Regions from separate parts of the Roseibium sp. AS2 genome, predicted to be linked through region 1. Evidence: riboswitches for the same ligand, from Rfam matches in the RefSeq annotation. Region 1 holds a riboswitch; the other holds the start of a gene.
The links. Region 1 has a riboswitch for thiamine pyrophosphate ahead of WNZ15_RS10770 (ABC transporter permease). Riboswitches for the same ligand answer to the same signal wherever they lie in the genome.
Positions count from the first base shown of each region.

Region 2: linked by a shared signal. The riboswitch ahead of WNZ15_RS05970 (hydroxyethylthiazole kinase) and the one ahead of WNZ15_RS10770 (ABC transporter permease) in region 1 are both predicted to bind thiamine pyrophosphate.

Region 1 is NZ_JBBMQN010000003.1:398,039-401,836, forward strand. Features, by position in the region: gene WNZ15_RS10765 (ABC transporter substrate-binding protein) at 24-965, opposite strand; gene WNZ15_RS10770 (ABC transporter permease) at 995-1,846, opposite strand; TPP riboswitch at 1,897-2,003, opposite strand; gene WNZ15_RS10775 (hypothetical protein) at 2,142-3,798, opposite strand, start outside.
Region 2 is NZ_JBBMQN010000002.1:201,756-205,553, reverse strand. Features, by position in the region: gene WNZ15_RS05980 (TRAP transporter substrate-binding protein) at 1-405, opposite strand, end outside; gene thiD (bifunctional hydroxymethylpyrimidine kinase/phosphomethylpyrimidine kinase) at 407-1,213, opposite strand; gene WNZ15_RS05970 (hydroxyethylthiazole kinase) at 1,246-2,019, opposite strand; TPP riboswitch at 2,148-2,258, opposite strand; gene WNZ15_RS05965 (Lrp/AsnC ligand binding domain-containing protein) at 2,406-2,642, shown strand; gene WNZ15_RS05960 (hypothetical protein) at 2,715-3,113, shown strand; gene WNZ15_RS05955 (DMT family transporter) at 3,190-3,798, opposite strand, start outside.

The DNA.
Region 1 (3,798 bases):
GACCTTGTTTCAGCGGACCAGTGTCAGCGGATTTCGACCGCGTAGGTCTCCACCGGAACCACCTTGCCGATCAGGCCGGCTTCGGCCATGAATTCCGCGAAGCGCTGGTAGCGGCCTGCATCCAGAGCGGCCGGACGTTTGGCGAAACGCGGCAGCGTATCGCTCCAGGCGCGCTTGTTGAGTTCGTCATCGAGATGTGGATAGGCCTCGATGAACGCCTCCCAGGCCTCGTCGGGGTGGTTGGTCAGATAGATCGTCGCCGCTTCCACCGCGGCGAGAAAGCTGACGAAGCGCGGGTCCTCGGTCTTTTCGTTGTTGACCACATAGATCAGCTCGTCAAAGACCGGAACGCCGTTTTCCTCCGGGTAGAAGGCGGTGCCTTCCTTGCCCTCGATTTCGATCTGGGTCAGCTCGAAATTGCGGTAGGCGCCGATCACGGCATCGACCTGGCCGGACAGCAGCGACCCGGACAGCGCGAAATTGACATTGACCAGCTCTACGTCGTCGATCGACAGATCCACCGAGCGCAGCATCTGGCCCAGCATGGCGTCCTCGAACCCGGACACGGAAAACCCGACGGTCTTTCCCTTGAGATCCGCCAGGGTCCTGATCGGGCCGTCCTTCAGCACGATCAGCGAATTGAGGGGCGTCTCCACCAGGGTCCCGATCCGTGTCAGCGGCAGCTCTTCCTCGATCTGGGCATGAAGCGTCGGCTGATAGGAAACGGCGATATCGCCGCGTCCTGCCGCCACAAGCTTGGGCGGCATGGCCGGATCGGCCGGCTCGATGATTTCAACTTCAAGGCCCTCGGCTTCGAAGAAGCCTTTCGTCTGCGCCGTGATCAGCGGCGCATGATCCGGATTGATGAACCAGTCCAGCAGCAGGGTCAGCTTTTCGCCGGCCTGTGCCGGTGCGGATGCGAGCAGGCCCGCGGTCAGGGCAATGAACAGAAGTTGTTTTCTCATTCGGATTCTCCGTTGTGGCAGCCTGAACTTCAGCTCACAGGCTGCCAGGGCACTAAAAACTGGGTGAGTCGATTTACGGCGAAACGCATGATCAGCACCATCGCCGCCAGCAGGATCAGGGCGGCGAACATCAGATCCGCCTGCATTCGGTTGCTGCTTTGAAGCATGATGAAAGCGAGGCCGCCCTTGGCACCGGCCCACTCGCCGATGATGGCGCCCATGGGTGCGAACACCGCGGCCACCCGCAGTCCGGACGCGAAGGCCGGCAGACCGGCCGGCAGGCGGAACAGCCACAATTCGCGCAGCCGCGACAGCCGGTAGAGCCTGGCCAGGTCACACAGGCCCTGGTCAAGCCGTTGCAGCCCGTCAAAAAAGGTCGATGTCACGGTGAAGAAGATCACCAGAATGACCACGACGATCTTGGAGGCAAGACCGAATCCGAGCCACAGCACCAGGATCGGCGCAATGGCAAAGACAGGCAAAGCCTGAGTGACGAGAATGGGGGGCATCGCCAGCCTTGCAGCGGCCGGAAACAGCCACAGTAGAACGGAAAGCGCGGCACCGGCCGCGGCACCGAGCACAAAGCCGAGCACCGTCTCATAGGCCGTGATGCCCGCATGGCTCAGCAGGAAGCCGGCATTTCCGGCGAAGGCCTCGAACACCCGGACCGGCCCCGGCAGAATATAGTGCTGGGTGTCGAACACCACCACGATCGCCGCCCAGACGCCCACCGCGAGAGCGATGCCCAGCAGCGACCTGATCAGCGATGTCAGGAAGGATATCATGCGGGGCAATCCCCGCTCTGTCGCCCCAACGGGGTCGGGCTGGCCGGGACCGGCATGAACGACGATGATACCTGCCGCGTTGGCAGACAAATACACATAGGATCTCCCGTCTTCGGACATGCCGAAAATGACATTGGAGATCCGGGAAAGGCTAAGGTTTCCGTCCCTTCGCCGGCATGACCCGGATCAGGTTCTAAGGGTTCGGCTGTTCGCCATCTCAGTTCCGGAAACCGGAACACCCCTCGGACCAGGACGGACCATGCCCTCTAGGACGGAAAAAGGCAAGACACTGCGCACCGCTTTTTAAGCAGAACGACTTGCAGGCAAAAGACATCGGCGACATGCCGCCAGGGCTGAGGCAACCTCATCAGTTGCCGACAAGCGGTGGCCGTCAGCCGGCCTGCCAGGCGGAGATCGCCTGTTCGACCGCTTCCGATCCGGGCGTGCCCTTTTCCAGGGTCAGGATGCCCCTCTTGCCGTTTTCATAGAGCATCGGAATGTCGATCCAGCCGCGTTCGCGCAGCAAGGCCAGATTGCGCTGCTGTTCGTTCGGAAGGCTCGACAGCGCGATCCAGAAGAACCCGGGCGACACCTTGACGGATGCCCCGATGAGGGCATCGCCGCGTGCCTCCTCGGTCGGTTTCATCACCAGACCGGGCACATTGACGACATCGCCGGCGGCAAAGCTCTCCGGGAATTCGTATTTTATCTCGACGAGGTGGCTTGCCGGCAGCGAATTGTCGTCATTCGGCTTGATGCGGATTTCCACCTTCACATCCCGTTCCGGAATCTCGACGGCCGCACTCAGAACAGCCTGGGCCTGGCCGTCGAGATTGGTTTCCTCCTCGACATTCCAGACCACGGCTCCCTGTGCCGCAGTTCCCGCACCACCGGTCTCCTCGCCTTCCTCGTAGAGGATCGAGCGCTGTACGCTGTCTTCAGCAACAACGGCCGGATCCGAAGGTGCGCTGTCTTCCGGTGAAATGGCGGCCAGATTGTCTTCGGGAACGGGCACCGGTGCCTCTTCCGGTGCCGTGGGCACGCGATCGTTCTCGGCAGTAGTCACGATGGACGGCTGCTCGGGATCGGGCGCCTCGGTCTGGGGGGTGATCGTCGTTGTGGTGACAGTGCGGGCATCCGGCGCCACGACATCGGCGCCATCACCGTCATTCAGCAGCCGGTCTGCGATTTTCGAGGTATCCTCGTCGGCAGCGGCTTCAGGCTCGGCTGGTTCCACCACGACCGGCTCCGGCTGGGCATCCGGCACGCTTTGCGTCTCTGCGGTCTGCGTCTGGCCGGCGCCATCGGCGGTCGGGTCATTCGACCCGAGGAAAAAGTATCCCGCCCCGGCGGCAAGCAGCAGTGCCAGAACGCCCGCGGCCGCAATCGGCACAATCCGGTTCGTGGCGCCAACACCCCGCAAGGCCTCCGAGGCACTCGGCTTCGACCGCTTGTCCCGACCGTTCCTGAAGGTTGCGGTCTCCGGCGCGGCCCGGTTCCCGTCGCCTTCTTCCGGCCGCCGCTCCCGGCCTGTGTCGGTGTCTGGTGCAGGTTCGAACAGGCCGTCATCGGACGCCGTCTGCGTGTTGAAAGCAGGGTCCTGCCGCCCGGAAGCCGGGTCGGCGACGATCGGGTCCGCGGCAATCGGGTCGGCAACGTCCCTGGCGCCTTGTACCGCCTGACCGGCGGCAGATCCGAGCGCCCCGGCGTCCGTCAGTGTTTCCTGCAGCGGCGACGGAATTTCGGCCGCCGCGGGCTCCACCGCCGGAGCCTCGTCAAGCGGCGCGGCTGCGGCTGCCTGGTGCGTTTCGGTTGCGGCCGGCCCGTTTTCCGGGGCTGACACATGTGCCGTAGCCGCCGGTTGCGAAACCGGGGCCGATGGCGGGACCGGAGGCGCGGCCTTCGCAGCAGGCGTATTCAGGCCAAGGCTCTCGCGCGCGGCTTCGGCCTCGACCTTCCGGATGGCTTCTTCCAGGCGCAACTGCTCGGCCGTGATTTCGGATGGCGCCAGCGGAGGCTCATAGGCTTTCAGCTGATTGACAATGGCG
Region 2 (3,798 bases), on a different contig from region 1:
CCAGCTGATGTGCTCATGCGGCAGCAGGCCGAAGGGGATTGCGGTGAAATAGACGGCGGCCGGGATCTTGCCCTGCCAGAAAAACGAGGCCGTGTGCGCCATCTGCGCCGTACCGGCGGAAACCGCGTCGAAGACGCCGAGCGCCGGCACCAGCTCTCCGGCCGCAAACAGCCGCACGCGCAGCCGCCCCCCGGACATCCTGCCGATGCTGTCGGCGATCCGCCGCGCGGTCACGCCGGGTCCGGGCAGGTTCTTCGGCCAGGACGTCACCATCTTCCATTCGATGGTCGCCCCGTCCTGTGCAAGCGCCGGCGCGGCCAGTGCCGCCGTGCCGGCAGCCGCGGACGCCCCCAGAAGAGCTCTCCGGTCGATCAGCCTGGTCTTGTGCGAACGTCCTTCGGACATGTCATTTGCTCCAGATTTCATGAAAATGGTGGACCGGTCCGTGCCCTGCGCCGATCGCGAGCCTGTCGGCGGCGGCAATGGCCGCGTGGACATAGGACTTGGCATCCCGGATCGCGCTGTCCAGGTCCTTGCCGAGGGCCAGTCCGGCCGCGATCGCCGAGGACAGGGTACAGCCGGTGCCATGGGTGTTGTCCGTGGCGACCCGTTTCGCCCGCAGCCAGGTCACGTTTCCCAGCGAATCCGCGAAAAGATCCGCGCTTTCGTCGGTGGTGCCGTGTCCGCCTTTCAGCAGCACCGACCGTGCACCGCGCTTCAACAGGCTGTCGGCCTGCGCGCGCATGGCCGTTTCACTGTCCGCCATCGCTGTCTCCAGCATCCGGGCGGCTTCATGAAGGTTCGGCGTGACGACATCCGCGCGCGGCACGAGCACCGACATCAGGCAGTCGACGGCGCTGTCGGCCAGCAGCGGGTCTCCGGACGCGGCCACCATGACCGGATCCAGCACCACCGGTCCCGTGTCATGCCGCGTCAGCCCCTCGGCAACCGCCTCGATCACGTCGACACGTGCCAGCATGCCGATCTTGGTCACGTTCACCTTCAGATCCGAATAGACCGCATCCATCTGCGCCAGAACGAAATCGGGCGGCACCTCGTGAAGCGCGCTCACGCCCAGCGTGTTCTGCGCGGTCAGGGCCGTCAGCACGCTGGCGCCATAGACACCCAGTGCGGAAAATGTCTTCAGGTCGGCCTGGATGCCGGCCCCACCGCCGGAATCCGAGCCTGCTATGGTCACCGCGATCGCGGTCATGGCGTCTCCTTCGTGTGTTCTGAATACATGTTTCAGGCGGCCTTGAGCCGGGCCTCGATATCGCCCAGGCTCATCGCGTAAAGCGCGTCGAGCAGTTCGGGAACCAAGGTTCCCGGCCCGCCGGCCCTGGCGGCCGCCATTTCGCCGGCGATGTTGAACACCGACAAGCCACAGGCGGCAGCCAGCGCCCGGTCGGGCTCGACGCTGGCAAAGGCGGCCAGAACCGCGCCGCCCGCGCAGCCCGTGGCGGTGACACGCGCCATCAGCGCATGTCCGTTCATGAGCCGGAAATCCCCGCCCCTGCTCTCGATCTTGTCTTCCGCGCCGGTCACCGCAAACACTGTGCCGCCCGCGATCAGCTTTTCCACGCTGTCGCGATCCGGGAACAGCGCCTCCATTTCCGGCGCGTTCAGACGCACAAGATCCGCCCCGTCCGCCAGCAGCTTCCCGGCGAAGGCGCAGCGGACGGGCGACCGGTTGACGAAGACGGGATCGAGGCAGACCGGATGCCCGGCCGCCCGCGCCGCCTGAACGGCAAGCGGGATCGCCACACGGCGGCTCGCATCGAGTGTTCCCAGATTGACCAGCAGCGCGTCCGCGCTCGCGGCAAAGCCGGCGACTTCGTCTTCGGCGACGGTCATGGAGGGCACGGCACCGAGCGCCAGCAACACATTGGCGGTGAAATTCTGGGCGACTGCGTTGGTGATCGCATGAACGCGTGGCGACTTCTGACGCACCCGCTGCAACAGATCGTGAACCGTCACAGCGGCAAGAGGCGCGGTGGATGCGGCGACACTGAGGCTCATGAGACACCTCCGGCAACGGCTGACCACATGCCGGTTACGTCTGTGCCGAGATCGCACATTCCGGTATCGCCAGCGCCAGTAGCGCCAGTTCCGGCATCGCAATGAAACTGAAACGGGCCGGTGGCCCAGAAGGTCATCATCTCAAATCCCTCCGCCGGTACAAGCCGGATCAGGTTCAAGGAGTTGGCCAGCCGCCTCTCAGCCCGATCCACGATCGCCGGGCACCCCCATGAGATATCGAACAGCTAACAAGGCTCGACCTGCATTGCAAGTCCCTGATCGCTGCGGGACATTGCCAACGGACAGCAGAAGCGATTGACTGGATTGGCGAGATGCGCGATGTCCTAGGTCATCATTTTGCACTGTCCCAGCATCCGGAGCGCCGCATGACCCCGTTTTTCGTGATGATCAAATGCCAGCTCGGCAAGACCTACCAGGTCGCCAATGCGATCGCGGACGCGGAGATTGCCTCCGAGGTCTATTCCACCAGCGGCGACTACGATCTTCTGGTCAAGGTCTACATCGAAAACGGCGCGGATATCGGCCATTTCGTCAATGAAAAGGTGCATCCGATCGATGGCATCCAGGACACCAAGACGATCATCACCTTCAAGGCCTTCTAACCATCCTGCCACCCTATGGACGCAGGCTGCCCGAACGTGTTTTCCACCGCTCCGATTGTCAGGAGAAGTCCCATGCGTATTTTGAAATCCGCCGCCCTCGTTTTCGGTCTCAGCCTCCTGCCGCTTCCGGCGACCGCCCAGGGCATGCCGCCGGAGCAGATCAAGCAGATCCTCGACGTGACCAAGGCAAACTGGGTGTCCTTCCGCGACTGGCAGGGCCAGGATCTGGTCTATTTCACGCATCTGGAAGCCTGGAAGTGCGGCATCGAATATGTGTTCTACGGTGTCAACGACGGCCCGATCGACCAGGAGTGGGCGCTGGACGATTGCAATCCGGACAATCCCAACGCGGTATTGAAGGACAAGCCCTACATCGCCCGGCCCGGCGGCTCGGTGCAGTCCGTCAGCGTTCAGTTGATCTACCCGGACGGCACGAAAAGCCCGGTCGAGCGTTTTGAATACAAGCGGTAACGGTCACGGGATTCGGGAGCTGCTGACTGGGCGGGCGGATCGGGACTGAACCCTGCCCCTGCCCGTAAAGGCAATCTCACGATCTCGACGGCGACGAGGCCCGGCGGGCCTTGGTCCGGTCGAGGCCCAGCTTGTGCTCGCGGTAGATGACGAAGATCCCGGCGGCGATCACGATCAGCGCCCCGGTCACGACTTCCGGCACGGGCACCTCGGAAAAGACCACCCAGCCGACGATGATCGCCCACAGCATGTTGACATAGTCGAACGGGGCGATGGTGGATGCATCCGCGAAACGGTAGCTCTGGGTCAGCAGGATCTGCCCGACCCCGCCGGCAAGGCCGATCAGGACCAGAAGGCCGGCGGTCGGAAGATCCGGGACGATCCACGCCTGCCCGGGCAGAACCAGCCCGAGCGGCAACGTCAGCAGCGCCAGCACGGTCGAGGATCCGGCAAACCAGGTGACGATGGTCGACGTGCGCTCCGTCTCGCAGAGTTTGCGCACGGTGATCATGGCGAGCGCGGCGAAGCCGGCCCCCACAACCCCCAGCATTGCGCCGAACTTGGACGGCCCGTCGAGATCTCCTTCGCCGAGATGCGGCGACAGCACGACCAGAATACCGATGAAGCCGACGCCGACCGCGCTCCAGCGATAGATGCGAACGGTTTCACCGAGCAGGAAGAAGGC